Regions from separate parts of the Pantoea sp. GABEPS69 genome, predicted to be linked through region 3. Evidence: predicted binding sites of a transcription regulator. Region 3 holds the regulator's gene; each other region holds the start of a gene.
The links. The regulator Fur, encoded in region 3, represses iron uptake genes when iron is present. The targets are predictions, from matches to a motif close to ATAATAATGAGAACNACTATCAA.

Region 1: the regulator Fur is predicted to act here: its motif matches at 7,320-7,342, upstream of fes (enterochelin esterase).
Region 2: the regulator Fur is predicted to act here: its motif matches at 9,462-9,484, upstream of ftnA (non-heme ferritin).

The regions. Positions count from the first base shown of each region.
Region 1 covers NZ_CP118618.1:3,580,583-3,591,180, reverse strand. The annotation lists gene fepG (iron-enterobactin ABC transporter permease) at 1-924, shown strand, start outside; gene PVE98_RS17505 (ATP-binding cassette domain-containing protein) at 921-1,721, shown strand; gene PVE98_RS17500 (enterobactin synthase subunit F) at 1,881-5,801, opposite strand; gene PVE98_RS17495 (MbtH family protein) at 5,794-6,012, opposite strand; gene fes (enterochelin esterase) at 6,053-7,264, opposite strand; gene PVE98_RS17485 (TonB-dependent siderophore receptor) at 7,541-9,775, shown strand; gene pmrB (two-component system sensor histidine kinase PmrB) at 9,776-10,598, opposite strand, start outside.
Region 2 covers NZ_CP118618.1:614,042-624,639, forward strand. The annotation lists gene PVE98_RS03010 (lysophospholipid acyltransferase family protein) at 1-457, shown strand, start outside; gene PVE98_RS03015 (EAL domain-containing protein) at 781-3,642, shown strand; gene PVE98_RS03020 (LacI family DNA-binding transcriptional regulator) at 3,639-4,703, opposite strand; gene PVE98_RS03025 (MFS transporter) at 4,942-6,252, shown strand; gene PVE98_RS03030 (glycoside hydrolase family 31 protein) at 6,263-8,623, shown strand; gene ftnA (non-heme ferritin) at 8,816-9,325, opposite strand; gene PVE98_RS03040 (nucleoside recognition domain-containing protein) at 9,769-10,440, shown strand; gene PVE98_RS03045 (YjiG family protein) at 10,430-10,598, shown strand, end outside.
Region 3 covers NZ_CP118618.1:2,859,184-2,869,781, forward strand. The annotation lists gene pgm (phosphoglucomutase (alpha-D-glucose-1,6-bisphosphate-dependent)) at 37-1,677, opposite strand; gene seqA (replication initiation negative regulator SeqA) at 1,703-2,254, opposite strand; gene ybfF (esterase) at 2,505-3,269, shown strand; gene ybfE (LexA regulated protein) at 3,425-3,700, shown strand; gene fldA (flavodoxin FldA) at 3,835-4,365, shown strand; gene fur (ferric iron uptake transcriptional regulator) at 4,720-5,163, shown strand; gene PVE98_RS14020 (hypothetical protein) at 5,223-5,618, opposite strand; gene glnS (glutamine--tRNA ligase) at 5,855-7,522, opposite strand; gene nagE (N-acetylglucosamine-specific PTS transporter subunit IIBC) at 7,685-9,715, opposite strand; gene nagB (glucosamine-6-phosphate deaminase) at 10,048-10,598, shown strand, end outside.

The DNA of each region.
Region 1 (10,598 bases), 720 kb from region 3:
TTTTTCGGCGTTACGCGCGGCGCGCTGCCGGTTACGGGCGCGCAACTCTGGCAGCTGGTTACCGGCGAGGCGGCGCGCAACGTTCAGCTGATCGTGCTGGAGTGGCGGCTGCCGCGCGTGGCGATGGCGCTGCTGCTCGGCGCGGCGCTCGGGATCAGCGGCGCGATTTTTCAGTCGCTGTTGCGCAACCCGCTCGGCAGCCCCGATATTCTCGGCTTCAATACCGGCGCCTATAGCGGCGTGCTGGTGGCGCTGGTGCTGTTTCAGCAAAACAGCGAGGCGATGACGCTGGCGGCATTGCTGGGCGGCGTGTTGACCGCTGGCGTAGTTTATCTGTTCGCCTGGCGCAACGGCGTAGAGACCTTCCGGCTGATTATCGTCGGCATCAGCGTGCGCGCGCTGCTGATGGCGCTTAACGGCTGGCTGATTATCAGCGCCTCGCTGGAGGCGGCGCTCAGCGCCGGGCTGTGGAGCGCCGGATCGCTTAACGGCATCACCTGGGCGAAAACCGCGCCGGCGGTTGCCGTGCTAGCGGCGGCGCTGCTGCTGACCGCGCTGCTGGCGCGGCGTATGCGCCTGCTGGAGATGGGCGACGACACCGCCTGCGCGCTGGGCGTGCCGGTAGAGCGCAGCCGGCTGTGGCTGATGCTGCTCGGGGTGGTGCTGACCGCCGCCTCGACCGCGCTGGCCGGCCCCATTTCGTTCGTCGCTCTGCTGGCACCGCAGATCGCTCGTCGCCTGTGCGGCGGCATCAAAGGCGCGCTGCCGCTGGCGGCGCTGTGCGGCGCGCTGCTGCTGCTGGCGGCGGACTATGCTGCGCAGCATCTTTTCCTGCCGTATCAGCTGCCGGTCGGTGTGATTACCGTCAGCCTTGGCGGACTTTATTTGATTGCACTACTGGTCAGGGAGGCGCGACGCCAATGACAGAGAAGATTGCGCGCCTGCAGGGCGACGCGCTGACGCTGGGCTACGAGAAAAAAGTGGTGGCGGAGGGGCTGTCGGTGACCATTCCGGATGGCGAACTGACGGTGATCATCGGCCCCAACGCCTGCGGCAAATCGACGCTGCTGCGCGCGCTGAGCCGCCTGGCGCCGCCGCTGAAGGGGCAGGTGCTGCTCGACGGCGAGGCGATTTCGCGCCTCTCCACCAAAGAGGTGGCGCGGCGTCTCGGTCTGCTGCCGCAGAGTTCGCAGGCGCCCTCCGGCATCAGCGTCAGCGAGCTGGTGGCGCGCGGGCGCTATCCGCATCAGCCGCTGTTCGGCCGCTGGCGCGACGAGGACGAAGCGGCGGTGCAGCAGGCGATGCAGGCGACCGGCGTGGCGGATATCGCCGCGCAGCCGGTGGATCAGCTTTCCGGCGGCCAGCGCCAGCGCGTCTGGATCGCCATGGTGCTGGCGCAGCAGACGCCGCTGCTGCTGCTGGACGAACCCACCACCTGGCTCGATATTACCCATCAGATCGAACTGCTGGAGCTGATGCAGGATCTCAATCAGCAGCATGGCCGCACGCTGGTGGTGGTGCTGCACGATCTGAATCAGGCGTGCCGCTACGCCACGCATCTTATCGCGATGCGCAGCGGCCAGATTGTCGCCGAGGGCAGGCCGTCGGAGATTGTCACGCCAGAACTGATTGAGGCGGTCTATGGACTGCGCTGCGTTATCGTTGAGGATCCGGTGGCGCATACGCCGATGATTGTGCCGCTGGGACGCGGGCGCAACTGAGGCGCTAGCTAAAACCCGCACTGCGTATAAAGGAGCGGGTAGTCTGGCCCGAAGAGCAAAGCGTCCCGCGCCAGGGATGGCGCGGGACGAGCGGGCATGGATGCCTTAAGCGACTTTGCGATCGGGCCAGACTACCCGCGACCGCACCTTTCTTCAGAATCAGGCAAACTTCGCCAGCAGCTGCTGCAATTGCGGCCCGATCTGCTCGAACATGCGCGGCGAGATAATCTCGACGTGGGCGCACGCCAGCGGCCGCACCTCAAGCTCACCCACATAGGGCGCCCATGCGCGATGCGCATCCTGACCCGGCTGCTGCGTCTCGGTGGCGAGGAACAGCGTGGCGCGACCGCTGAAGCGCGCGCTGCGCGCCGTCGCCAGCAGCCGCACCGAGCTGGCGTAGTTGGCCTCGATGGCGTCGAACATCGCCTCCAGGCCTTCGCCCGCCTGCTGACGCTGGGCGGCGACAAACTGCTCGCGCTCACGGTTCACCTCTTCCAGCACCGCCGGATCGAGCTGATTCTTGCCGCGCTTCTCGTCCCAGTTCTGCGTCTCCGGCGGCCAGGTGTCGAGCAGGCCGAGGAACGCCACCTCTTCGCCCAGCGCCTCCAGCCGCGCGGCGATGCCCTGCGCCAGCGTGCCGCCCAGCGAATAGCCGAGGAAATAGTAGGGGCCCTGCGGCTGCTGCTGGCGCAGCGTGGCGAGATGCGCGTCGCACACCTCATCGAGATGCGCCGCCTGACTGAGCGGGCCGCTGGCGTCGGGCGACTGAATGCCGACGATAGACCAGCGCGCGTCGAGATAGCGCTGCAGAATGCTGAACTGCCAGGCGAAGCCGGACGCGGGATGGAAGCAGAACAGCGTCGGCCCACTGCCGACACGCAGCGGCAGCACCGGCTCGAAGCCGGCGGTTTGCGCCGTCTGCGCATCGCTCAGCAGCGCCGCCAGCTTCTCAACCGTCGAGGCGACCATGATCTGGCCGACGGAAACCGGCTGCTTCAGCTGGCGCCGCAGCTGCGCCGCCAGCCGCATCGCCAGCAGCGAGTGGCCGCCGAGGGCGAAGAAATCCTCCTGCGCGCCGACGCTGTCGCGTTCCAGCAGCGCGGCGAATGCCTCTGCCAGCTGCGTCTCCAGGCCCGGCAGCGGGGCGCGGCTCGCGTCGCCCGCGCGACTTTGCGGCAGCGGCAGGGCTTTACGATCCAGCTTGCCGTTGCTGCTGAGCGGCAGCGCCTCCAACGTGACGATCGCCACCGGCACCATATGCGCCGGCAGCTGCTGCGCCAGCGCGGCGCGCATCGCCTCGCTATCAACGGCGCGGTCTGCCACCACATAGCCCACCAGCTGGCGCGCGTCGCCCTGCTGCGCGCCGGCGTTGCCCAGCACCACCGCGTGGGTGACCGCCTGCTGCACGCCCGGCAGCGCCGCCAGCGCATGATCGATTTCATTCAGCTCGATACGCTGTCCGCGGATCTTCAGCTGATCGTCGCTGCGGCCCAGATACTCTACCGCGCCGTTCGCCAGCCAGCGCGCCACGTCGCCGGTACGGTACATGCGCGTGCCGTCGCCGAACGGATCGGCGACGAAACGGCTGGCGGTGAGATCGGGACGATCGAGATAGCCGTGCGCCAGCTGCACGCCGGTAAGATAGAGATCGCCCGCGACGCCTGGCGGAACCGGCTGCAGGCGCGCGTCGAGGATGCGCAGGCCGGTGTTCCAGACCGGGAAGCCGATCGGCACGCTGGCGCCTTCCACCGCCGCCAGCTCCGGGCCGAAGGCAGGGTAGTAGCTGACGTCTACCGCCGCTTCGGTGGGGCCGTAGAGATTATGCAGCGGCGTCTGAGTCAGCGCTTCCCACTGGCGCGACAGATCGGCCGGCAGCGCTTCGCCGCTGCAGAAGACGCGGCGCAGGCTGGCGCAGCGCGCCACCGCATCCTCGTCCTGCAATGAGGCGACGAAGGCCGCCAGCATCGAGGGAACAAAGTGGGTCGTGGTGACGCGATAGCGCGCAAAAAGCTGCTGCAGCGCGTCGGGATCGCGGTGCGCCTCCGGCGGCGCCATCACCAGCTGCGCGCCGGTCATCAGCGGCCAGAAAAATTCCCAGACCGAGACGTCGAAGCTGCTGGGGGTCTTCTGTAACACCACATCCGTGGCATCGAGCGGGTAGCTCGCCTGCATCCACAGCAGACGGTTGACGATCGCCTCATGACTGACCAGCACGCCTTTGGGACGGCCGGTCGAGCCGGAGGTATAAATAAGATAGGCGCCGTCCTGCGGGCGCGGCGGCTGCCCAGGCGCGGGCGCGGCGACGCCGGGCAGCAGCGCGTCGTAGAAGAGCGGAGCAACCGGCGAAAGAGCGGCGAAGCGCGTCGCCAGCGCGCGGCTGACGATCAGCGTCTTCGGCGCGGCGTCCTCCAGCATCATCTGCAGACGGTCGTCGGGATAGCCGGTATCCAGCGGCAGGTAAGTAGCGCCGACGCTGACGATCGCCTGCAGCGCCAGCGACAGAAAGACCGCGCGCGGCAGCGCCACGGCGACGATATCGCCGCGCCGCACGCCGCTGGCGATCAGCTGCTGTCCCAGCGCCTCGACCTGCTGCCGCATCTCGCGGTAGCTGAGCCGGTGGCTATCGTCCGCCAGCGCGGGCGCGTCCGGGGTGCGCCGCGCCTGCGCCTGCAGCAGGCTGTCGAGCGTGGCCGCTGGCAGCGCCATCGCGGTCTGATTGATGCTCTCCAGCTGCTGATGTTCCGCTTCGGTCAGCAGATCCAGTTCGCCGCAGGGGCGCTCCGGCTGCGCCGCCAGCTGCCGCAGCAGCAGATCGAAACGGCTGGCGTGCTGCGTCAGCGTTGTTTCCTGATAGCGTTCCGCATTAGCCAGCAGCTCCAGCGTCAGCTCGCCCTGTTCGCTGAGGTAGATCGCGATCTCGAGGTCGCGCACCGGCCCGGAGGCGAGCTGATGCGTTATCCCTTCCACCCCGTTGAAGTCGAGCTGATAGTCGAACATCTTCAGGTTGATTACCGGGCCGTAAAGCGGATCGCCGTCGCCGAGCCGTCCGGCGTCGCGCTGCACCTGCTCGGCGTCGAAGCGCTGATGACGACGCATCTTTTTCACTTCTGCGGCCAGCTGGCGGGCCAGCGCGCCGAGCGGCTGAGCGGGATCGTAATGCACCGCCATCGGCAGCACGTTAATCACCGGTCCGGTGGCGCAGAGCGCCGCCGAGCCGATGCGGCGCATAAAGATAAAGCCGGCGGCGAAATCGTTCTGGCCGCTCAGGCGCGCCAGCCACAGCGCCACCAGCGCAAAGGCGGCGTCAGCCGCGCTGACCTCCAGCTGCTGAACCAGCGACTGAAAGCGCGCACTCTCCAGTGAGAAAGTGTGACGCAGCAGCGCGGTGCTGGCGCTCTGTCCGGCCAGCGGCAGGGAAGAAATCGAGGCGGGCGGCGGCAGCTGCGCGCTCTTTTCGCGCCAGAAGTCGCGATCCCGCTGCCAGTTCGGCGAAGCCTGATAGCGCTGATACTCCTCTACCACCTCGCTGAAGGGCGTAAAAGGCGTCGGTTCCGGCGTTTCGTTGCGCATCCACGCGGTATAGAGGTTAGCGATGCGGCGCGTCAGGGCGGTAAAGCTAAAGCCGTCCACCACCAGATGATGATAGCGCTGATACCAGAACCAGCGCTGCTCTCCCAGCCGCATCAGCTGGTGATGCCACAGCGGCGCGCCGCTCAGCACGCGCAGATCGCCAGCCATATCGACGCGCATCAGATGGCGCGCGGCGGCCTCTGGATCGGCGTGCTGACGCAGGTCGACGATCTCAGGCAGGAGAAAGGTTTGCGGCGACAGCCACTGCACCGCCTCACCCTCAAGCTCGCCGAACGCCATGTTTAGCGTATCCGCCTCTTGCATTCCAGCGACGATCGCCTTGCTCAGCAGCGCGCTGTCCAGCTCGCCTCGCAGCTCGACAAAGTGCGCGACCGCATAGGCGTTAGTCTGCTGCGACAGCTGGTCGGCCATCCAGATGCCGGGCTGCGCCGCCACCAGCGGCAGGATTTTCTGGTCGGTATGGTATGGGTTCATCAGCGTCTCAGACATGGTCGCTCCGGTGCGTGCTCGGGTGGGCCGGGCGAATATCGCGCCAGTTCGCGTTGAGCCAGCTCAAACATTCCGCCTGCGGCTGCGGGCCGAAGAGGCAGCGCCAGCCAGCGGGCAGGGCGCGAAAAGCGGGCCAGAGGCTGTACTGCTGGCGATCGTTGATCAGCACGAGACAATCCTGCTGCGGATCGTCAAAGGGATTAGGTTGCATATCGGTCTCCTGCCCGCAACAGTCGGGCTAGCCAGGCGATTTAAAGAAGATGTTGCCACATTGCTTTCAGTCCATTGAGCAGCCCGCCGCGCCAGCACAGCGCGTCGTGGCCCCCGTCGACCGGATGAAAAACGACCTGATGCCCTGCGGCGGACAGGTCCTGTTGAAGCTGCTGGTTTGCTTTGAATATCAGCTGTTCGCGGCGTCCCGCTTCCAGATAGATGCGCGATGGCGCGAGACGGTATTCGCCCTGCTGCAGCTGCTGGATCAGCCTGCCGTTGGGCTGACCGCGTTCCGGCCACCAGAACGAACCGGAGAGGCTGATGGCGCCGCCGAAATGGTGCGGCCAGTTAAGCGCGGCGTAGACGGACGACAGCCCGCCGAAGCTCTGCCCGCTCACCAGCGTCTCAGCGGCGCTGACGCGATGCGGCGCCCAGCCCTGCAGCTGCGGCAGCAGCTCTTCCTGCAGGGCCAGCCAGAAGTCGGGATTGCAGGGCAGTTCGCGGCTGCGGTGTTCGCGGTCGATGATATCGATCATGACGTAGACCGCCGGCGGGAGTTCGCCAGCGTCGGTGAGCTGTTGCAGCGGCCAGGCGATCGGCATGCTGTTAGCCCAGAACTGGCCGTCCAGCAGCAGCGCCAGCGGACGTGCGGTCGGCTGCGCGTCGCCGGTGGCGTAAATCCACACCGAACGGCGATTGCCGAGGCGCGCGCTGTGCCAGATATGATGCTGAAGCGGCAGCGCGGGCGCGCGACCGCTGTCGACCGCCTGCCAGACGCGCTGATCGGGCGCGTCCGGCAGATGCAGCGGCGAGACATGCATGCCGCGTCCGCCCGCCCAGCCGCGCTGCGGGTTCAGCGCATCCGCCTGCGCGGTGGGGAATTTTTCGCGCCACCAGGCGCGCAGGGTCGTCATATCCGGCTCGCCCTCAAAATCGGCGGGATCGCTGTCGGGCATCAGGCAGTAGCTGCCGCGCCAGCTGGCGGGCAGCTGCGTGCGCCAGAACCAGACGTCGGTGCCAGGGATGCGGCTAAGCGAGCGGGGCGCGGCGCGCTGATGATGATCGGTGACGCCGGTGATATTGATCCAGACGCGACGGGTAGAGGAGGTGGCTTCGCTTCCCTGCGGATCGCGCCAGAAAAAGGTGACGGCGCATTCACCGCGCCCGGCGGGTTCGATTAAGGGAAGACCCTGCTGCTGTAATGTTCGCCACCAGGATTCACTGCCGGTTTCGTTGGTTAACCACGTCATAGAGAGCTTATTTACTGGGCCAGAAGCACCTGAAGGTGCGCGGATGTTATGAAGAATACTATTGATAATTATTTGCATTTGCAATAGGGTGTTTTCCGCTCCGACATCAAGGAGCGCGCGCGTTCCGCCAGCCTCATCCGCCTGTATTGTCAGACAGATGTTCCGCAAAGGAGAGCCTGGGCGCGGCTGGAATGCTTGCTCGCAAGGAAAGACTCTTTTACCGGCGCGCCCGCAGGAGACGGTGAGGTTTCCGCAGGCAATCCAGGAATATAAAAAATGCCTACATTATCCCGTTTGTCATTAGCCATTCTCATTGAACTCGGCCTGGCCGCGACCAGCGTGCAGGCTGCCGACACCAGCACTGCTTCAACTGCCGACGTCGGCGATACCCTGGTGGTCAGCGCGGCGCAGCAGAACCTGCAGGCGCCGGGCGTCTCCACCATCACCGCCGACGAGATTAAAAAGCGACCGCCTGCGCGCGACGTATCGGAGATCATCCGCACCATGCCGGGCGTCAATCTGACCGGCAACTCCACCAGCGGCCAGCGCGGCAACAATCGCCAGATCGATATTCGCGGCATGGGGCCGGAAAATACTCTGATCCTAGTGGACGGCATGCCGGTCTCCAGCCGCAACTCGGTGCGTCTCGGCTGGCGCGGCGAACGCGATACGCGCGGCGACACCAACTGGGTGCCGCCGGAGATGATCGAACGTATCGAGGTGATCCGCGGGCCGGCAGCGGTGCGCTACGGCAACGGCGCGGCGGGCGGCGTGGTGAATATCATTACCAAAAAGTATGACGACAAGCAGTGGCACGGATCCTGGAACGCCTATTACAACGTGCCGGAGCATAAGGACGAGGGCGCGACGCGCCGCACCAACTTCAGCCTGGAAGGGCCGCTGGGCGACGACGTCAGCTTCCGACTCTACGGCAACCTGGCGAAAACCCAGGCGGACGCGTATGACATCAACGAAGGGCATGCGGCGGACCGCACCGGCACCTACGCCGGCAGCTATCCGGGCGGGCGCGAAGGGGTGGTCAATAAAGATATCAACGCGCTGCTGCGCTGGGCGTTCGCGCCGATGCAGGCGCTGGAGTTTCAGGCGGGCTACAGCCGTCAGGGCAACCTCTATGCTGGCGACACCCAGAACACCAACACCAGCGCGCTGGTGAAAAGCCTGTATGGCAAAGAGACTAACCGCCTCTATCGGCAGAACTTTGCAGTGAAGTGGACCGGCGCCTGGGATAACGGCATCAGCACCAACAGCTACGCGCGCTATGAAAATACCCGCAACTCGCGCATCAACGAAGGGCTGGCGGGCGGCACCGAAGGCATCTTCTCCAACAGCGGCTTCAATACCATCGAGCTGGACGATGTGCTGCTGCACAGCGAAGTCAGCGTGCCGTTCGAGATGCTGGTAAATCAGACCGCCACCCTCGGCATCGAGTGGAACCAGCAGCGGATGAAAGATCCTTCGTCGACCACGCAGGCCGCCTCTAACGGCGCGGTGCCAGGTATCGCCAGCAGCGGACGCAGCCCCTATTCGCAGGCGGAAATTTTTTCGCTGTTCGCCGAAGACAATATGGAGCTGACCGACAGCACCATGCTGACGCCAAGCCTGCGCTTCGATCACCACTCTATCGTCGGCGATAACTGGAGCCCGTCGCTTAACCTTTCCCAGGGCTTAGGGGACGATTTCACGCTGAAGATGGGCATCGGGCGCGCCTATAAAGCGCCGAGCCTTTATCAGACCAACCCCAACTATCTGCTCTACAGCAACGGCCAGGGCTGCGCGGCCAGCACCGGCGCCTGCTATCTGCAGGGCAACAGAGACCTGAAAGCGGAAAACAGCATCAATAAAGAGATTGGCCTGGAGTGGAAGCATGAAGGCTATCAGGCGGGGCTGACCTGGTTCCGCAACGACTATCGCAACAAGATCGAAGCGGGCTATGGGCCGTCCGGCAAAGCCTCGAACGGCACCACCGACATTTATAAGTGGGAGAACGTGCCGAAAGCGGTGGTGGAAGGGCTGGAGGGCTCGGTGAATATTCCCGTGACGGAGAGCATCGCGTGGAATAACAACTTCACTTATATGTTGCAGAGCAAGAATAAAGAGACCGGCGATCGCCTGTCGATTATTCCCGACTATACGCTCAACTCAACGCTGAGCTGGCAGGCGACGCAGGATTTGTCTCTGCAAACCACCCTGACCTGGTACGGCAAGCAGGTGCCGAAGAAGTATGATTACAAAGGCAATGCCGTTACCGGCAGCGCGACCGATGAGGTGAGTCCTTACTCAGTGGTCGGCCTGAGCGGCACTTATGACGTTAATAAATACGCCAGCGTGACGCTCGGCATCGACAACCTGTTCGATAAGCGCCACTACCGCCAGGGCAACGCCCAGACTACCGGCAACGCCAACACCAACTCTTATCTGTATGGCGCGGGCGCGAATACCTACAATGAGTCTGGCCGTACTTATTACGTCAGCCTGAATACGCACTTCTAATCAGTTAAGCCGTAACGGCAGCACGCAGCGGGCAATCAGCCCGCTGCGATCGCTGCGATTGATCAGCTTTAGCTCGCCATAGTGCATCTGCAAAATACGCAGCACGATATTCAGCCCCAGGCCGCTGCCGCCGTAGCGCTGATCGCGACGGCGAAACGCTTTGGTCAGCTCTTCCGCCGCATCGGGATCGATGCCTGGCCCCTCATCAATCACGCTGAGGACGATATGGCCGTCGCTCTCTTCGAGCCTGATTTCAATCTGACTCTCCGTCGGGCTATAGCGCGAGGCGTTCTCCAGCAGATTGCGCAGCAGCAGACGCAGCAGCACCGGTTCGCCCTGGCTTTGCGCCACCGCCTTGTCCGGCCAGCTAAGCTGCTGCTGACGCAGTTCAACCAGTTCGCGCATCTCCGGCTGCAGCGGCTGCAAAATGTCCGCCTGCCAGTGAATCGCCTGCGCATGCCCGCTGGCCAGCGCCTGGCTGGCGCGCGCCAGCATCAGCAGCTGCTCGACGGTATGCATCAACTGATCGATACGCGCCACCAGCATTTCGCTGTGCGGCACGCCCTGCTGCTGCAACAGCTCAAGATGCAGGCGCAGTCCGGCGAGCGGGGTGCGCAGCTCATGCGCGGCGTCCGCCGTGAAAAGCCGCTCCTGCTGCAGCGTGTGATCGAGGCGCGCCAGCAGCTGGTTAATCGCGCCGGTTACCGCCACCACCTCTTCCATATCGGACTGAATGGCGAGCGGCGTCAGGTTGTCGGCGGAGCGCTGCGCCAGGCTGGTCTGCAGCGCGCGCAGCGGACGCACGATCCAGCTAATCGCCCAG
Region 2 (10,598 bases), 1.9 Mb from region 3:
CGGCATCGGCGCGTATCTGGCGCGCTACCCGCAGACGCGCTACCTGTTCGGCCCGGTCTCTATCTCCGGCGGCATGCCGCTGGCGGCACGCGATCTGCTGGTGGCCTTCTACCGCCTCTATTTTCCTACCGAGCTGCCGCTGGCGACGTCGCGCCAGCCTTATCCCGCTTCGCTGCCGGACGTGCTGGCGCAGTTCAGCGGCGGCAACTATCAGGCGGATCTGCGCAGGCTTAAGCAGCTGTTGAGCAACCTCGGCTGCGCCATCCCGCCGCTTTATAAGCAATATTCCGAGCTGTGCGAGTCTGGCGGCGTGCAGTTTATCGATTTCGGCAGCGATCCCGACTTTAATCACTGCATCGACGGGCTGGTGCTGGTAGATCTTACGCGGCTAAAAGCGTCGCGCTACGACCGCTATATCGCGGTGCATCAGGAAGTGACGCAGAAGGCGTCAGGCTAAAGCGCGCGCCGCTGGCGTGCGCCTGACGACTCATCGCCTGTAGCGCGCTGCCCGGCGCGCTTAAGCCCAGCGTTTAGTGCTGGGCTTTGCGTGCATTTTGATTTTTAACTGCTTATCCTTCACCGCCAGATTCCCCGCACTAACATAAGCGCATTTACAGTTGAACATTTTCTCGCCGCTGCCGATAACTCACCTACTAACTTTCGTGTTCCGCTCATTTGTACTTGTCAAAACAGGTGGTTTCAGATGTAGTCGGGTCGTCATTAAGACCATTCTTAAATTTTTGGGGCAATTTCAGGCAGCGCAGCAACAGGCTAATAACAATGGATAAAAATGCTGATGTTATGTATCGGTTACTGGTACAGAGCGTGATCGACTACGCCATCTATATGCTGAAACCAGACGGCACGGTCGCTAACTGGAACGCTGGCGCGCAGCGGGCGAAAGGCTACACGCCGGATGAGATCGTAGGTAAGCATTTCTCGCTGTTTTACAGCAAAAGCGACCGCTTAAACGGCGTGCCGCAGCGCGGTCTGGACAGCGCCGCGCGCACCGGCAGTTTTGAAACCGAAGGCTGGCGCTACCGCAAGGACGGCAGCGCATTCTGGGCGCATGTGGTCATCGACGCCATCCGCGACCCATACGGCGAACTGATCGGTTTCGCCAAGATTACGCGCGACTGCACCGAGCAGCAGGCGCAGCAGCGCAAAGAGCGCGAGCAGGAAGCGCGCTTCCGCCTGCTGGTGGAAGGCGTCACTGACTATGCCATCTATATGCTGGATCACGACGGGCTGGTGGTGAACTGGAATGCCGGCGCGCAGCGCGCCAAAGGCTACGTGGCGGAAGAGATCGTCGGCCAGCACTTCTCCCGCTTCTACAGCGCCCAGGATCGTCAGGCGCATATCCCGGAAAAAAACCTGCAAACGGCGTATCGCACCGGCCGTTTTGAAGACCAGGGCTGGCGCTACCGCAAAGACGGGAGCGCCTTCTGGGCGCACGTCATCATTGACGCGGTGCGCGACGACGGCGGCAAGCTGATCGGCTACGCCAAGATCACGCGCGACTGCACCGAACAGCAGGCGATGCTGCGCGCGCAGCGTGAGCAGGAGGAGCGCTTCCGCCTGCTGGTGGAAGGCGTGACCGACTACGCCATCTATATGCTGGATCTGAAGGGCTGCGTGGTGAACTGGAACGCCGGGGCGCAGCGCGCCAAAGGCTACCTTGCCGAGGAAATCGTCGGGGAGCATTTCTCGGTATTCTACAGCGCGCAGGAGCGCTTGCTGGGCGCGCCGGACGCTAACCTGGCGATTGCGCTGGCGAACGGCCGCTTCGAAGATGAAGGCTGGCGTTACCGCAAAGACGGCAGCGCCTTCTGGGCGCACGTGGTGATTGACGCTATCCATAACGACGAAGGACGACTAATCGGCTTCGCCAAAATCACCCGCGACATCACCGAGCGCCGCGAGCAGGAGCAGAAGCTGCTGCGTGCCAAAGATCTGGCCGAAGCGCAGAGCGCGAAAATGTCGGCGCTGTCGAAATTCCTCGACAATATCATCGCCAATATTCCCTCTTGCGTGGTGGTCGAAGACGCCGTTACGCGCGAAATTCTGCTGGTCAACGACCGGTCGGAAAAGCTGTTCGGCGTCTCGAAAGCGCTGCTGGTCAACAAAAAGCCGCACGAATGCATGTCGGCTGAACTCAGCGACTACTTTAACAGCCTGGCGGATATCGCGCTGCGCAGCGAAGGCATTCACCAGCGTGAACAGCAGCTGCTCACCGCCAGCGGCGAACGCATTCTACATACCCGCGCCACCATCATTCGCGGACAGGACGCGCGCCAGAACTATATTATGCTGCTCGTCGAGGATGTCACCGACCAGCGCGCCGCCGACGCGCGCATTCACCATATGGCGCATCACGACAACCTCACCAGCCTGCCGAACCGTATTCTGTTCCGTCAGCGGCTGAGCGAAGCGCTGCGCGGCGACAGCCAGAGCGGCCGCCACACCGCCACGCTCTGCCTCGATCTCGACAACTTCAAGAACGTTAACGACGCGCTCGGCCACCAGATCGGCGACGAACTGCTGCGCGCGGTGGCGAAACGCCTGCGCGCCGCGCTGCGCGATCGCGACACGCTGGCGCGCATCGGCGGCGACGAGTTTGCCATTGTGCTGCCCGCTATCGGCAGCGCGGAAGAGGCGGCGCTGGTCGCCCAGCGGCTGATCGAAGCGATACGGCCGCCGGTCAATATCGAAGGCCATAACCTGAGCGTCGGCCTCAGCGTCGGCATCGCCCTGAGCGCGACCATTACCAACACGCCGGAACAGATGCTGCGCTGCGCCGATATGGCGCTCTATGAGGCCAAGCGCAACGGGCGCAACCGCTACGAGCACTTTACGCTGGAGATGGACGACGTGGCGCGCAGCCGCCGCCTGATCGAGAACGATCTGCGCGAGGCGATCGGCAGCCAGCAGCTTAAGCTCTACTATCAGCCGATTACCGACGGCGCAGCGGTGCAGTCGATTATCGGCTACGAGGCGCTGATGCGCTGGCACCATCCGGTGAAAGGGCTGATTATGCCGAACGATTTTATTCCCATCGCGGAAGAGAGCGGGCTGATCCATATGCTTGGCGCCTATGCGCTGTTCGAAGCCTGCCGCGAGGCGACTACCTGGGACGGCAAGCAGTCGGTGTCGGTCAACCTGTCGCCGCTGCAGTTTAAAAACAGCTCGCTGGTCTCGGTGGTGGAGGCCGCGCTGCGCGACTCCGGTCTGGAGCCGAGCCGGCTGGAGGTGGAGATCACCGAGTCGGTGCTGCTCGACGACTCGCTCGGCAATATCCGCACGCTGGAGAGCCTGAAGAAACTCGGCGTGCAGATTGCGCTGGACGACTTCGGCACCGGCTACTCGTCGCTCAGCTATCTGCGATCTTTTCCGTTCGACAAAATCAAAATCGACAAATCTTTTATCAGCGATATGGGCGACAGCCGCGAGGCGCTGGCAATTATCCGCGCCATTACCGGCATGAGCCGCAGCCTGGATATTCAGATTACCGCCGAAGGCGTGGAGAGCAGCGAACAGTTCGCGAAGCTGCGTGAAGAGGGCTGCACCCTGTTCCAGGGCTACTACTTCGGCCGCCCGCAGCCCTCGGAGCTGCGGCTGAAGGCGCTCTCCGGCCCGACCTAATCGTAGAGGCCGTGCTGCTGCACCGGCGCGTGGCTCAGGTTGTCGCGGATACGGCGCACTGACTCGCGCACCACCAGCTTGCCGTGCAGCAGCAGGGTGCCGGGCAGCGTCTGCGCGTTCAGGCGCATGTTCTGCACCATGCGCACCGCCTCTGCGCCCAATTCGTCGCGCGGCACCTGCACGGAAGTGAGCGGAATGTCGTGAATGGCGGCGAGATTGAAGCCGTCCATGCTCATCACCGAAACATCCTGCGGCACGCGCAGTCCGGCCTGCTGCAGCGCCTCCACCGCGCCGGCGGCGATATAGTCGCCGCTGGCGAGAATCGCGGTAGGGCGTTGGGCGTGCGGGCAGTGCTTCAGATATTCGCTCAGTCTCTCCGCCGCCTCGATCCGACTGAAGCTGGTGAGCGTCAACAGATGCTGGCGGCTGTCGAAGCGCAGGTTCATGGCGTGCCAGGCGTCGCGCACGCCCTGCAGACGCTGCTCCATGGTGTAGCGGCGCAGGCAGTGCAGCGACAAAATCTGGCGGTGCCCCTGCTCAAACAGGTAGCGGGCGGCGCTTTCGCCGATCAGCTGATGATGCGGCGAGACCGAAGAGAGCCGCATGCGGCGATCCATCGCATTGATCAACACGCAGGGCTTATCGATCTCCGCCGCAAGCTGGTGGATATGATCGTCGTCGATCCCGACCAGCAGCGCGGCGTCGGTTTGCTGCATCTTCTCCAGAAACAGCGCCGTGTCGCTCTCATTCTCCTCCAGCGCGCAGTAGCGTAAACGCACCTCGTGCGGGGCGATCGCCTGGGCGATGCCCTGAATCACCTTGTAGTAAAAGATATCGCTGCGCACGTCGAACGCGCGCGGCGGCGCGAACACCATCAAATTATTCAGCAACAGGCGGCCGCTGTGCAGGTTATCCAGCACGCCCTGCTGCTGCGCCACCGCCAGCACTTTATCGCGCGTGCTGGCGCGGGTATTGGCTTTGCCGGCCAGCACGCGCGACACGGTGCTGATCGAGACGCCGCTCAGCGCCGCAATTTCGCTGATTTTTAGCCTTTGCTTCATTTTGTGATCGTCCTCAAATCTGCTGATGAAAAAATTTTCATTGCGTGCTGAATCGCGTCAGATAAGGCAGGCAAGCTGGTTTAAACGCGCCAAAAAGTTTGCCATGAAAAGGCTTGCAAAAAAGAGGCTATACCGACGTTTCGCGCTTTTTTAAGGTGCCAGACAGGTTCACGCAGTACGCCGGAGGGCGGTGTGAAGGATCAAACCGGCCGTTAAAAGCCTGCACAGGAGCTGACAAATGAGCCTTGAATCAACGACTAAGCCAATCGGCGCCGCGCGAACGCTGCGCGCCGTTAAAAATCTCCGCTGGTGGATGCTGGGACTGTTTCTACTGGGCGTGACGGTAAACTATGTGACGCGCAATTCGCTCGGCATTCTGGCGCCGGAGCTAAAAACCAGCCTGAATATGAGCACCGAACACTACTCCTGGGTGGTGGCGGCATTTCAGCTTGCCTATACCCTGTTTCAGCCGCTCTGCGGCTGGCTGATCGACGTCATCGGCCTGAAGATGGGCTTCCTGATCTGCGCGCTGGTCTGGTCGGTGACCTGTCTGCTGCACGCCGGCGCGGGAAGCTGGCTGCATCTGGCGCTGCTGCGCTTTGTGATGGGCGCGTCGGAGGCGGCGGCCACGCCCGCCAACGCCAAGGCGATCGGCGACTGGTTCCCGAAAAAAGAGCGTCCGGTCGCCGCAGGCTGGGCGGGCGTCGGCTTTTCGGTCGGCGCGATGCTGGCGCCGCCGATCATCTATGTGGCGCATATCACCTTCGGCTGGCAGGGCGCGTTTCTGCTCACCGGCGGCCTGGGGCTGCTGTGGGTCGGCCTCTGGTGGTGGGGCTATCAGTCGCCGGAAAAACATGCCCGTCTCTCTGACGAAGAGCGCGCCTGGATTACGCAGGACAACGAAGCCGTGGGTGAAAAGCTGCCGTTCTTTCAGGCGCTGAAAACCATCGGCAAAGAGAAGAAATTTTACGGTATCGCCATTCCGGCGTTTCTCGCCGAGCCCGCCTGGGCGGTGCTGAGCTTCTGGGTGCCGCTCTATCTGACTAACGAGCGCGGCATGGATCTTAAGCAAATCGTGATGTTCGCCTGGCTGCCGTTTCTCGCCGCCGATCTCGGCAGCGTCGCCAGCGGCTACCTGACCAAAATCTACGTGAAGTGGTTCGGCCTGACGCGCGTCAACTCGATCGTCGCCAGTTCGATCACCGGCGCCGTGCTGATGATCTCGCTGGCGCTGATGACCCTCGTTAAAGATCCTTATCTGGCGATCGCCCTGATCTCGATCGGCGGCTTCGGCCATCAGGTGATCTCCTGCATGCTCAGCGCGCTGGTGGTAGAGCGCTTCGATCGTCGCCATATGGCAACGGTTAACGGCATGCGCGGCTCCTGCGCCTGGATCGCCAGCTTTATCTTCTCTCTGATTATCGGCGTCACCGCCGACACCATTGGTTTTAATCCGCTGTTCGTCGCCATGGGCTTTTTCGACCTGGTGGGCGCGATTTTCCTGGTGATGTTTATCGCCGAACGTCGGCAGCGCAGCGTGGAACAATAAGGACACCGTTATGAAAACCCTGAAGAACTGGACGCTGAGTCAGCACGCCGATCATTTTGTCGAGCTGAAGGTGGATAACCGCCATCTGCTGCGCCTGTATGTGCTGGAGTCTGGCCTGATGCGCGTGCTGCTGAAGCGCGACGGCGAGCTGGCCCTGAACCGCACCTGGAGCATCGCGCCAGGGGATGACGTGCCCTGGGAGGGGCGCGATCGCGAATCCCTCGACGGGTTCGGGCTGCCGGGCTTTCAGCTGGAGCACGAGGCGAACCAGCTGCGCATCAGCACCGACCGGCTGCGCGTGACGGTGCATCATCCGCTCTGCCTGAGCTGGGAGCATTATCATCAGGGGCAGTGGCAGCCGCTGGCGGCCGATCGCCACACCGGCGCCTATTTGCTGAACGCGCACGGCGACGGCGTGGAGCACTATCAGCGTCGTCAGCCGCAGGATCGCGTCTACGGCCTCGGCGAAAAGAGCGGCGACTTGAACCGCAGCGGCCGCCGCTTCGAGATGCGCAATCTCGACGCAATGGGCTATAACGCCGCCAGCACCGATCCGCTCTATAAGCACATTCCCTTTACCCTGACGCAGCGCGACGGCGTCAGCTTCGGCCTGTTCTACGACAACCTGAGCAGCAGCTGGCTCGATCTCGGCAACGAGCTGGACAACTACCATCTGCCGTATCGTCGCTACCGCGCCGAAGCGGGCGATCTCGACTACTACCTGATGCTGGGACCGAAGCTGCTGGACGTCACTCAGGCCTTCGTGCGCCTGACCGGCCGGACTATTTTTCAGCCGAAGTGGAGCCTGGGCTACAGCGGCTCGACCATGCACTACACCGACGCCCCCGATGCGCAGCAGCAGCTGCAGGGCTTTATCCGCCTCTGCCGCGAGCATGAGATCCCCTGCGACTCGTTTCAGCTTTCGTCGGGTTATACCTCGATCAACAACAAGCGCTATGTCTTTAACTGGAACTACGACAAGGTGCCGAATCCCAACGGCATGAGCGCGGCGTTCCACGCGGCGGGCATGAAGCTGGCGGCCAATATCAAACCCTGCCTGCTGCAGGATCATCCGCGCTATCAGGAAGTGGCGTCGCAGGGGCTGTTTATTCGCGATTCAGAGCAGGATCGCCCCGAGCGTTCGGTGTTCTGGGACGATGAAGGATCGCACCTCGACTTTACGCATCCGCAGGCGGTGCGCTGGTGGCAGGAGAACGTCACCGCGCAGCTGCTGGAGAAGGGCATCGACGCGACCTGGAACGACAACAACGAATATGAAATGTGGGACGGTGAAGCGCGCTGCCACGGTTTCGGGCAGAGCATCGCCATTAAACACATTCGCCCGGTGATGCCGCTGCTGATGATGCGCGCTTCGCTGGAGGCGCAGCAGCGCTTCGCGCCGGAGAAGCGGCCCTATCTGATCTCCCGTTCCGGCTGCGCCGGGATGCAGCGCTACGTGCAGACGTGGAGCGGAGATAACCGCACCAGCTGGCAGACGCTGCGCTACAACATCCGCATGGGACTGGGCATGAGCCTTTCAGGCTTGTTTAACGTCGGTCACGACGTCGGCGGCTTCTCCGGCGACAAGCCGGACGCCGAGCTTTTTGTGCGCTGGGTGCAGAACGGCGTGATGCATCCGCGCTTCACCATCCACTCCTGGAACGACGATCACACCGTGAACGAGCCCTGGATGTATCCGGAGGTGACGCCGCTAATCCGCGAGGCGATTCGTCTGCGCTACCGCCTGATGCCCTATCTCTACACGCTGCTGTGGCAGGCGAGCGCGCAGGATGAGCCGATGCTGCGTCCCACTTTCCTCGATCACGAAGAGGACAGCGAGACGTACCGGGAAAACGACGACTTTCTGCTGGGGCGCGATCTGCTGGTGGCCAGCGTGGTGGAGGAGGGCAGCCGCGAGCGCGAGGTCTATCTGCCGCACAACGCTCACGGCTGGTATGACTGGCACAGCGGCCAGTGGCTGGCGGGCGGTCAGACCGTGACGCTGGACGCGCCGCTCGATCGCTTGCCGCTGCTGGCGCGCGCCGGTTCCGCCATTCCGCTGGGACGCTGCGAAAGCACCACCGATGCGCGGCTCGACAGCGTGCGCGAACTGCAGCTGTGGCCTGCGCCGGGCGAAGCGCGCACTGAGGGCGAGTTTTTCGACGACGACGGCGAGAGTCACGGCTGGCGGCAGGGCAATGCGCTCTGGGTGCGCTGGGCGCTGATCAGCAGCAGCGATCGTCTTGAGCTGACGCTGGAGAAGCGCGGCGACTATCAGCCAGCGTGGCGTGAGATTGAGGTGTTGCTGCCTGCTGGCGAGCAGCGCGAGCTGTGGATCAACGGCGAGAAGGGCGGGCGGTTTAGCTTGTAAAAACGAAGAAGAGATGTTTGCGAGCGAGGCGCGAAAGCAGGTGAGATGGCCCGATCGCAAAGTCGCTTTACGCATCCTTGCTCGCTCGGCCCGCGACATCCCTGTCGCGGGACGCTTTGCTCTTCGGGCCATCTCACCCGCTTATTGACTTTTTATGCTGTCTGTACGCCTTTAAAGGCAACAACAGAGGTACTAGTTAGCGCCGTGGCTTTCCGCATTCATACGCGCCAGATCTTTATCGATCAGGAACAGGCCTTCGCCTTTGTTGCCCACCAGCGCCAGCTTATCCAGTACGGTTTTGAACAGCTTCTCTTCTTCGTGCTGCTCAGCCACGTACCACTGCAGGAAATTAAAGGTGGAGTAGTCGAGCGAGGTAATGGCCGCATGCGCCAGCTCGTTGATCTTGCGCGTAATCAGCTTCTCGTGCTCCAGCGCCTGCTCCAGTAGCTCCGGCAGCGAGTTATAGGCGACCGGCGGCGCGGCGATAGAGCCCAGCACCGGCATCGCGCCGGTGTCGCTCAGGTAGTCGAACAGGCGCTGCATATGCTCCATCTCTTCGCGGGAATGCTCTTTCAGAAACGCCGCTGCGCCTTCCAGACCTTTATCGCTGCACCACGCGCTCATCTGTAAATAGAGATTCGCGGAGAAAAATTCGAGGTTAAGTTGATCGTTAAGACGAGCGGTCATTTCAGCAGTCAGCATGAGCGATTCCTTTATAGAAGCAGAATAAGTAAACAGGTGAGAAGTGGTGAATTATGCACCATGAGGCGTAGCGAAAGATAGTTTTTTACTTGAAAATCACATTTTATCTAATTGATTTAAATAGAATTATTTAGCTATTTGAATGCGAGCGATTATCATTCCTCGATCAGTTGCGCTTCGCACTACGTTAGTGCGAAGCATTTGCGCGTTGATGGTGCAGCGCGGCTTATTTCCTGTTGCGATGCAAAAAAAGAGCGATATTCGCCGCGTCAGGCTGCCGCTGAAAAATATAAAACGGTGCAGATTTAATCGATTATTTATTTAAAAGCCAAAGAGAGGAAAACTTTATTTTCAAAAGAGACGTTATGCGGCGGCTGGCATAAATCCTGCAACCGTCAGAGTTCCATATATCGCAACTGATAAACTATTCGCAGGGAATAACCATGTCTGAAGAAAAAATAACGCTGACAGGCGAACGGGTTTCAGCCAGCAAAGGAAGTTATCTGGCGCTGATTGTGGCTATCCTCTTTTTTTCAGGATTGCTGTACCAGGTCGACGGCTTCCACTGGCTGGGCGCCTTTGACTTTACCACGCTCGGCGGCAGCTTCGGCACCATGAAGGATCCCGCCAGCAATACCTTTCTCGGCGCGGGCGGACTGAGCGCCAAAGCGGGCTTTCTCTTCGCGCTCTCGCTGACGCCGACCGTCATGCTGGCGCTGGGCGTGCTGGAAATCTTCACCCACTACGGCGCAATGCGCGCGGCGCACAAGCTGCTGACGCCGCTGCTGCAGCCGCTGATGGGGCTGCCGGGGCGCTGCGGGCTGGCACTGATCACCGATCTGCAGAGCACCGATGCGGGCGCCGCGCTGACCAAAGAGATGTATGACCGCGGACAGGTAACGAAAAAAGATATTGTGGTAATGAGCGCCTGGCAATATTCCGGCGCAGGATTGATCAATAACTATTTTGCTATCGGGTCGGCGCTGTTCGCCTCAATGACGCTGCCGATTATTATTCCGCTCGCCTTGATGTTCGTTCTTAAATTTGTCGGTGCGGCGCTGACGCGTTGTGTGTTAAACAGTGTTTATAAAAAGGATTTCAGCGATGGAAAATAACGGCGCGGTAAAAAGCAGTCACAACCCTTTTGATATTTTTGTCGCCGGCGCGCGCAAAGGTTTTCATATTGCCATTCATAACCTGATGCCAAACGTAGTGATGGCCTATGTGCTGGCAGAAGTGCTTAATTTACTCGGTATTATGCCGTTCCTCGGCC
Region 3 (10,598 bases):
GAAAAACCCTCTGGTTTACCAGCCAGCTCAATATTATCAGGCGTTTTTCAGCACTTCGCTGACGATCTCTACCGCTTCTTTCTCGATCTGCGCGCGATGCTCCGCGCCCAGGAAGCTTTCGCAGTAGATCTTGTAGGCGTCTTCGGTGCCTGACGGACGCGCGGCGAACCAGCCGTTTTCCGTCATCACTTTCAGACCGCCGATAGAGGCGCCGTTGCCCGGCGCCGCCGTCAGGCGCGCGGTGATCGGATCGCCCGCCAGGGTGTCGGCGCTGACCATCTCCGGCGACAGCTTCGACAGCGCCGCTTTCTGCGCAGAGGTCGCAGGCGCCTGCAGACGGTTGTAGCTCGGCGCGCCGAAGCGTGCAGCCAGCTCGTCGTAGTGCTGCTGCGGGTTTTTGCCGGTAACCGCGGTGATTTCCGCCGCCAGCAGGCAGAGAATGATGCCGTCTTTATCGGTCGACCAGGCGGAGCCGTCGAAACGCAGGAAAGAGGCACCCGCGCTCTCTTCGCCGCCGAAGCCGAAGCTGCCGTCGAACAGACCGTCGACGAACCACTTAAAGCCCACCGGCACTTCCACCAGCTTACGGCCGATATCGTTAACTACGCGGTCGATCATCGCGCTGGAGACCAGCGTTTTACCGACGGCGACCTCTTTGCCCCACTGCGGACGATGCTGGAACAGATAGTTGATCGCCACGGCCAGATAGTGGTTCGGGTTCATCAGGCCCGCCGGCGTAACGATGCCGTGACGGTCATAGTCCGGGTCGTTGCCGAACGCCAGATCGAATTTGTCTTTATAGGCCAGCAGGCCCGCCATGGCGCATTCGGAAGAGCAGTCCATGCGCACCACGCCATCTTTATCCAGATGCATAAAGCGGAAGGTCTGGTCGATGGCGTCGTTCACGATGGTCAGATCGAGCTGATAGTGCTCGGCGATGCGCTTCCAGTACTCCATGCCGGAGCCGCCCAGCGGATCGACGCCCAGCTTCAGGCCCGCTTTCTGGATAGCGGCGAAGTCGATCACCTGTGCCAGCCCTTCTACGTAAGGCTGGATCAGATCTTTCTCGACGATGCGGCCGCTTGCCCATGCCTGATCCAGCGGCAGACGTTTGACCTCTTGCAGGCCCGCTTTAATCAGCTGGTTGGCGCGATCTTCGACCACTTTGGTCACGTTGGTGTCGGCCGGGCCGCCGTTCGGCGGGTTGTACTTGATGCCGCCATCTTCCGGCGGGTTGTGCGACGGCGTAATCACGATGCCGTCCGCCTGCGCGCCGCCCTGCTTGTTGTGCTCAAGAATAGCGTTGGAGATAGCCGGCGTCGGCGTGTAGCCGTTGTCCTGCTGCACGATGACGTCTACGCCGTTGGCGGCCAGCACTTCCAGCACCGACAGAATCGCCGGCTCAGAGAGCGCGTGCGTATCTTTACCGACATAGCAGGGTCCGGTAATGCCGTTTTTCTTGCGCTCTTCCGCGATGGCCTGCGCGATCGCCAGAATATGGTGCTCGTTAAAGCTCTGGCGTCCTGCGCTGCCGCGATGCCCGGAGGTGCCGAATTTCACCGCATGGTCCGGATTCGCCACGTCGGGCTGCAGGACATAATACTGTGATGTTAACTGTGCAACGTTAATCAAATCGCTCTGCTGGGCGGGTTGCCCGGCACGGGGGTGACTGGCCATTGGCGCTTCTCCCTGACGCTTCAGTTTAAATGGTGCCGCAAACTTTCTCTGCCAGCTCCTGCGGGAACTGCATTGAGACCATGATGTGTTCCACCATGCTGCATTTACGGCCGGTATTGGTATTGGTGATCACCCAGTACGGCGTGCCGGGGACATGCTTCGGCTTAGTATGGGTGCCATTTTGCAACAGCGTTTGCTCGTCGCCCGCAAAATAGACGCGAGTACGGCCCTGCAGCGACGCAGTGGCTTCAGCAAACGCCGAAGGATCAAGACGATAGAGCGTTGAAAGAACCATCATAAAGCGATTAACCGCTTTCTTCTGTTCGGCATATTCGTCGGACAGCAGCAGCTCACGCACGGCGCGCACGCGATCCTGCGGGCGGTTTTCCGCGCGCACAGGCTGGATCGTTTTTTGCGCCGCGTCGCCAGCGGCTAACGGCGCCGCTGCCGCAGGCGCACTTTGACCGGCATTAAATTTTAGCATCCGCCGTAAAATGTCAGAGGCGCTCTCGCCGATATGTTGCGTGTGGCTGGCGATATAGCGGTAGAGGTCTTCGTCAACTTCGATCGTTTTCATCTTTTTCCGTACGGTTTCGACTCGTGACAGAACCACGCCAGCCTGAAAAACGCCGTTGCAACGCTCGGTTGCTGGCGAGACAGGCGGGTTCTAACATAAGGATTATAAAGTTAAATCCAGGCGGGCTGATAGCCTTCGCACGCTCAGACGGCAAAAGTCGGAATATGCCCTAAAGCCTGCCGTGTCGTCGCGCCTGGAAAGGTGAAAGCATGATAACCTAACCCAAGGTCCCCATCTTAAGAACTTTGCCATGATTTTAAATGCTCGTCTGCAAACTGACCAATCAATCGCTGCTTCCTTGCCCATCCTGTTTATTCACGGCCTGTTCGGCAGTCTGGATAACCTCGGCGTGCTGGCGCGCGGCCTGAAAGACGCGGGCCCGCTGATACAGGTAGATGTGCGCAACCACGGCCTGTCGCCGCGCGCCGACGAGATGAGCTATCGCGCCATGGCGCAGGATATGCTCGACACCCTGGATGCGCACCAGATCGATCGCGTCGCCGTTATCGGCCACTCAATGGGCGGAAAAATCGCCATGGCGATGAGCGCGCTGGCGCCACAGCGCCTGGAGAGGCTGGTGATGATCGACATCGCGCCGGTAGATTATCAGACGCGACGCCACGACGAGATTTTCGCCGCCATCCGTGCCGTTAGCGACGCGGGCGTGCGCCAGCGCAGCGAGGCCGCGCAGGTGATGCGTGCTCATATAAAGGAAGAAGGCGTCATCCAGTTTATTCTCAAATCGTTTCAGGATGGCGAGTGGCGCTTCAACGTTCCGGCGCTATGGGAAAATTACGCTACAATATCTGGCTGGGAAGCGGTGCCGCCCTGGCCGCATCCCGCGCTCTTTATACGCGGCGGCGACTCGCCCTATCTCGACAACCAGCATCGCGACGCGCTGCTACGTCAGTTTCCCGCCGCGCATGCGCACGTCATCAGCGGCGCCGGCCACTGGGTGCACGCCGAGAAACCTGATGCCGTATTGCGCAGCGTCCGCCGCTTTTTTGCGCTTTAAAAGCAAAAGCTTGCCGTTCGCGGTTTAGCATTGGCGTCATCACTTCGGCTGGAGTATGATGGCGCGCTAAATTTTGCCGCTGCTCATTTTTTTGCCGCGGCAATGGCCCATTTCGTTATAAACGCGCCTGCTCGCGCCGCTAGTTTTACTAACCCATGGCAAAAGAACACACTGACCGCACTACGCTGGATCTGTTTGCAAACGAGCGTCGGCCCGGTCGACCGAAAACCAGTCCGCTCTCGCGTGATGAACAGCTGCGCATCAATAAGCGCAATCAACTGAAACGTGACAAAGTGCGCGGGCTGCGTCGTGTCGAACTCAAAATGACCAGCGAAGCCGTGGATGCGTTAAACACCCTGGCTGAGCAGCGCAATATCAGCCGCAGCGAACTGATTGAACAAATGCTGCTGGCGCAACTCAAACTGGGCTGAATAGCGCAAAGCGCACGCAGAAGCAAATGGAGCGGCTTTTCGAGTTCCGCCCTTTTGCCCGCTCTGCTATCATTCGCTTAATTGTGCGCTCTGCGCATGCACTCATTATCAGGATTTAAGAGGTTATTTACCCCATGGCAATCGTAGGCATCTTCTTTGGCAGCGATACCGGCAACACCGAAAACATTGCAAAAATGATCCAGAAACAACTGGGCAAAGAGGTTGCGGAAGTGCATGACATTGCCAAGAGCACGAAAGAAGATCTCGAGGCGTTCGATATCCTGCTGCTGGGCATTCCGACCTGGTACTACGGCGAAGCGCAGTGCGACTGGGACGACTTCTTCCCGACGCTGGAAGAGATCGATTTCAACGGCAAGCTGGTCGCGCTTTTCGGCTGCGGCGATCAGGAAGACTATGCGGAATATTTCTGCGACGCGATGGGCACCATTCGCGACATTATCGAGCCGAACGGCGCGGTGATCGTCGGCCACTGGCCGACCGAAGGCTACCATTTCGAAGCCTCTAAAGGTCTGGCGGACGACAAGCACTTCCTCGGCCTGGCGATTGACGAAGATCGTCAGCCGGAACTGACCAATCAGCGCGTCGAGGCCTGGGTTAAGCAGATTTCCGATGAGCTGCAGCTGCAGGCGATCATCGAAGCCTGATTACCCACATACTCAATGTGGGCGCTGGCTCACATTGAGTTAATGGTTTTTCCTATAGAAATAATAGCTACAGATTTTTAACTTTTATCTCTGATTCTGTACAATACCCACATCGGTTATCTGCTTATTTCTTCCGCGAGGTCAGGAAGTTAGCGAGATGATAACGAACCTCCTGCATTTCTCCGCCCGGCGCCGTTACGCATCTTCTTACAGCCCGTGTTGATTTCAGGCGTTTCCCTCGGTTTTCATTTCAAAACTTCACCTCTATAATGAGACGCAAATGAGAATAGACACCGAACGACATTCAAGGCAAGGCGCCTCAAGTAACCAGCAAAGTAACAGGACAATATCCGCATGACTGACAACAACACCGCATTAAAGAAGGCTGGCCTGAAAGTCACGCTGCCCAGACTTAAAATTCTGGAAGTGCTTCAGGAACCTCAGTGCCATCACGTCAGCGCGGAAGATCTGTATAAACGCCTGATTGATATGGGCGAAGAGATTGGTCTGGCTACCGTTTATCGCGTACTGAACCAGTTTGACGATGCGGGCATCGTGACGCGTCATAACTTCGAAGGCGGAAAATCGGTTTTCGAACTGACCCAGCAGCATCATCACGATCACCTGATCTGCCTCGACTGCGGTAAAGTTATCGAATTTAGCGACGAATCAATCGAATCGCGCCAGCGAGATATTGCTACCCGCCACGGCATCAAGCTGACGAACCACAGCCTCTATCTCTATGGACACTGCTCGCTGGGCGATTGCCGCGAAGACGAAACGCTCCACGATCAGTAAAGATGTGTGCTATGCAGTAATTCTATAAGCCGGTCTGTGTACCGGCTTTTTTTATGCCGTCAGCCGACCAGCGTTTCGTGCAGATAGCGCCAGCGGGGAATCGACGTGGTGCAGTCGAGGATCGCCAGCGAGATGCGCGCCTGATCGCTGCCGTTAATCATCTGCAGCTCGCGATACTGAATAGTGACCTCATCTTTGCCCTGAGAGATTACCGCGTGTTCGCTGGTGGCGATGCGCATGCCTTCGCGACGCCCCTGTAGCTGACGAAACAACTCTTCCGTTTGATTCAAATCGAGCAGCCGACCCTGCGGCGTGACCATGCGGAAATCGGGATGGAAGTGCGAAAGCAGCAGTTCGAAGGTATCGTCTTCGCCTGAAGGCTGATTGAATATACGTTCGATTAACTGATGTAAAACTACCACGCTGTGTTTTGCTTCCTGACCAAGAGCCGTCATCATTTTTCCTTTTTATGCCCGCATAGCCTCTTCAAAGAGCGAATAGCCTACCTGAAAAAACGAAATTCACATCTGGAAATTGATTAATTTTCGTTAACTCAGACAACTCCCAGACTGGTCAGACAAGCGGTAATCATTTGTTACAGAACAAAAAATTGCCTTGCAGCTAATTGCAGATATAAAAAAGGGCGATTGCTCGCCCTGTAGTAATTTTATCATGCCGTTAATGCAAAAATTTAATCGCCGATTTTCGCCCAGGTATCGCGCAGACCCACGGTGCGGTTAAACACCAGCTGGTTCGGACGCGAATAGTGGCTGTCGGCACAGAAGTAGCCTTCACGCTCAAACTGGTAAGGCGCTTCCGGGCTGGCGTTCTGCAAACCTGGCTCGACGAATCCCTGACGAATTTCCAGCGAATTCGGGTTGATGGTGGTCAGGAAATCCTCTTCCGCGCCTGGATTCGGCACGCTGAACAGGCGATCGTAAAGGCGGAATTCCGCCGGCAGCGCATGGTCGGCGGAGACCCAGTGGATCACGCCTTTCACCTTGCGGCCGTCAGCCGGATCTTTGCTCAGGGTATCGACGTCGCAGGTGCAGTAGATGCAGGTGATATTCCCCTCTTCATCTTTTGCCACGCGCTCGGCGCGGATCACGTAAGCGTTGCGCAGGCGTACCTCTTTGCCCAGCACCAGTCGCTTGTACTGCTTATTGGCTTCTTCGCGGAAGTCAGCGCGATCGATCCAGACTTCACGGCCAAACGGCACTTCGCGGGTGCCCATCTCCGGCTTGTTCGGATGATTCGGCATGGTGATGATTTCGTTATGGCCGGCCGGCAGGTTCTCAATCACCACTTTCAGCGGATCGAGCACCGCCATGGCGCGCGGCGCGTTTTCGTTCAGATCGTCGCGAATGCAGGATTCCAGCGACGCCATCTCGACCACGTTATCCTGTTTGGTAACGCCGATACGGCGGCAGAACTCGCGGATCGAGGCGGCGGTGTAGCCGCGACGGCGCAGGCCCGATACGGTCAGCATGCGCGGATCGTCCCAGCCTTCCACTACGTTTTCGCTGACCAGCTGCGTCAGCTTGCGCTTCGACATCACCGCATATTCGAGGTTAAGACGCGAAAACTCATACTGGCGCGGATGCACCGGTATAGAGATGTTATCCAGCACCCAGTCATAGAGGCGACGGTTATCCTGGAACTCCAGCGTACAGAGCGAATGGGTAATGTTTTCCAGCGCATCGGAGATGCAGTGGGTAAAGTCGTACATCGGATAGATGCACCACTTTTTGCCGGTCTGGTGATGCTCGGCGAACTTAATGCGGTAGAGCACCGGATCGCGCATCACGATAAAGCTGGACGCCATATCGATTTTGGCGCGCAGGCAGGCTTTACCCTCGGCGAATTCGCCGTTGCGCATTTTTTCGAACAGCGCCAGGTTCTCTTCGACGCTGCGGTCGCGATAGGGGCTGTTTTTGCCCGGCGCGGTCAGGGTACCGCGATATTCGCGGATCTCTTCCGGCGTCAGCTCGTCGACATAGGCCAGACCTTTATTGATCAGTTCAACCGCGTAGTGATAAAGCTGATCGAAGTAATCTGAGGAATAACGAACGTCACCACTCCACTCAAAGCCCAGCCATTGCACGTCGCGCTTGATGGACTCGACGAACTCCATATCCTCTTTAACCGGGTTGGTATCGTCGAAACGCAGGTTGCACTGCCCCTGATAGTCCTGAGCGATGCCGAAGTTCAGGCAGATCGATTTAGCATGGCCGATATGCAGATAGCCATTGGGCTCAGGCGGAAAACGGGTATGCACGCTACTGTGCTTGCCGCTCGCCAAATCTTCGTCGATGATCTGACGAATAAAGTTAGTTGGGCGGGCTTCAGCCTCACTCATCTCTCAATCCTCAATACGTATAGCGGGTGGTTTGTACCACGAAGTAACGGAGTATGATCCACAAAGCGTCGAAGGGAAACAACCGGTTTGTTAAGGCGATAAAACGAAAAAAGGCAGGAATCGCTTCCTGCCTGCTTTTTTTATGGCGATGCGGTTAGGGGCTTAGCCTTTTACCTCGTAAAGCGGGGTTTCGCCAGCTACTACCGTGCCGGTCGCCAGCAGCGTCAGCCCGGCGAAATCTTCGCTGTTGCTGACGACCACCGGACTGATCATCGAACGTGCGTTGCCGTTAAGGAAATCAAGATCCATCTCCAGCACCGGCTGACCCGCCGCGACCGTTGCGCCCTCTTCCACCAGGCGGGTAAAGCCTTTGCCGCCCAGCGCCACGGTGTCGAGGCCCATATGCACCACAATTTCGACGCCGCTGCTGGTTTCCAGACAGAAAGCATGGTTGGTGTCGAAGATCTTCACCACGGTGCCGGCAACCGGCGCCACCACGGTTTTACCGCTCGGCTTGATCGCCAGCCCTTCGCCTACCGCCTTGCTGGCGAAGGCTTCGTCAGGCACCACCTCCAGCGCGACTACTTCGCCGCTCACCGGCGCCATCAGCGTCACAATGGTTTTGGTCTCGCGATTCAGCACGGCCTGCGGTTTTGCCGCTGGCGCGGCAGGCGCTGCTGAAGCGCCGCCCGCCGAGGCGACCGGCCCTTTTGTCAGCACTTTTTTCATTGCGGTGGCGATGCTTTCCGCCTGGGTGCCGACAATCACCTGCACGCTCTGTTTATTCAGGCGGATAACGCCGGACGCGCCCAGATGTTTGGCAACGGACTCATTGACCTGCGCCGAGTCTTTTACGTTGAGACGCAGACGCGTGATACAGGCGTCGATGCCGGTCAGGTTATCGGAGCCGCCGACGGCGCCGATATAGCGACGCGCCAGCGATTCGGTCGCGCTCTCGCCGTTGTCGGTTGTGTCGACGTTAACGTCGTAGCCGTCCGTTTCGTCGCCCGCCACCGCCAGCTCGCGGCCCGGCGTCATCAGGTTGAACTTCTTAATCGTGAAGCGGAATACCACATAGTAGAGCGCAAAGAAGACGATGCCCTGCGGGATCAGCATCCACCAGTGGGTCGCCAGCGGGTTGCGGCTCGACAGCACCATATCCACCAGACCGGCGCTAAAGCCGAAGCCGGCGATCCAGTGCATGCTGGCGGCGATAAATACCGAGATGCCGGTCAGCACCGCGTGGATGACGTAAAGCACCGGCGCGACGAACATAAAGGAGAACTCTAGCGGCTCGGTAATGCCGGTGAAGAAGGCCGCGAAGGCCGCGGCCAGCATGATGCTGCCGACTTTAACGCGGTTTTCCGGTCGCGCGCAGTGATAGATCGCCAGCGCCGCGCCAGGCAGGCCGAACATCATGATCGGGAAGAAGCCCGCCTGATAGCGTCCCGTGATGCCGACAATGCCGGTGCCGTTAGCGATTGACTGCGCGCCGCCGAGGAATTTAGGAATATCGTTGATGCCCGCGACGTCGAACCAGAACACCGAGTTAAGCGCATGATGCAGGCCGACCGGGATCAGCAGACGGTTAAAGAAGGCGTAGACGCCCGCGCCGACCGAGCCCAGCTTCTGAATATGTTCGCCAAAGCTCACCAGTCCGTTAAAGATCAGCGGCCAGATATACATCAGAATGAAGGCAACCGCGATCATCAGGAATGAGACGAGGATAGGCACCAGGCGGCGTCCGCTGAAGAAAGAGAGCGCCTTCGGCAGTTCGACATGGCTAAAGCGGTTATAGACCTCCGCGGAGATAATGCCCACCATGATGCCGACAAACTGGTTTTCGATTTTGCCAAAGGCGGCGGGCACCTGATCCAGCGGTATTTTTTGGATCATCGATACGGCAGCCGGCGAGCAGAGCGTCGTCACCACCAGAAAACCGACGAAGCCGGTCAGCGCCGCTGCGCCATCTTTATCTTTTGACAGCCCATAAGCCACGCCGATAGCAAAGAGTACGGACATATGCTCAATAATGGCCGCGCCCGATTTTATCAGCAGCGCGGCGAGCGCGTTGCTTGCGCCCCAGGCGTCCGGATCGAGCCAGTAGCCGACCCCCATTAATATCGCCGCTGCCGGCAGGGTCGCTACCGGCACCATCAGCGCGCGGCCAACCTTCTGTAAGTAACCTAACATTTGTCCTTTCCCCCTATGAGACTGGCTTGTCGCCCTGCGCCGCTTGCTTTTTATTGTCAGCCGCAGGGGTTGATTGACACTACACTTCACGTTGCGCAGTGTAATGACAAATTAATTCGCCTCGCAAATTATACGCGTCTCTTCTGTGATAATTATCACCAAAAAGCACCATTAACTGCCGAGACGTCTGGCGAACGACCCTAACTTATTTTATGATGAAAAATATCAAGACGCAGCGATCGCGAGCTGAAACGGTCTCACGGCTTTAATGTGATAATGACCGCCGCGATGGGCGCGTCGTCCCCTTTTCTTTTCTCAGAATGAGGTGAAACATGCGACTTATTCCTTTGGCTACCCCTACGCAGGTCGGTAAATGGGCAGCCCGTCATATCGTCAACCGTATCAATGCTTTTAACCCTACCGCGGATCGTCCCTTCGTGCTGGGTCTGCCGACGGGCGGCACGCCGCTGGAAGCTTACAAGCATCTTATCGAGATGCACAAAGCGGGCCAGGTCAGCTTTAAGCATGTAGTGACGTTCAATATGGACGAATATGTCGGCCTGCCGAAAGAGCACCCGGAAAGCTATCACAGCTTCATGTACCGCAACTTTTTCGATCACGTTGATATTCAACCAGAAAATATCAATCTTCTGAATGGCAATGCGCCAGATATTGACGCAGAATGTCGCCAGTATGAAGAGAAGATTCGCGCGCTGGGCAAAATTCACCTGTTTATGGGCGGCGTCGGCAACGACGGCCATATCGCCTTTAACGAACCGGCCTCTTCCCTCGCCTCGCGCACCCGCATCAAAACGCTGACGCACGATACCCGCGTGGCGAACTCGCGCTTCTTCAACGGCGATGTGGATCAGGTGCCGAAATA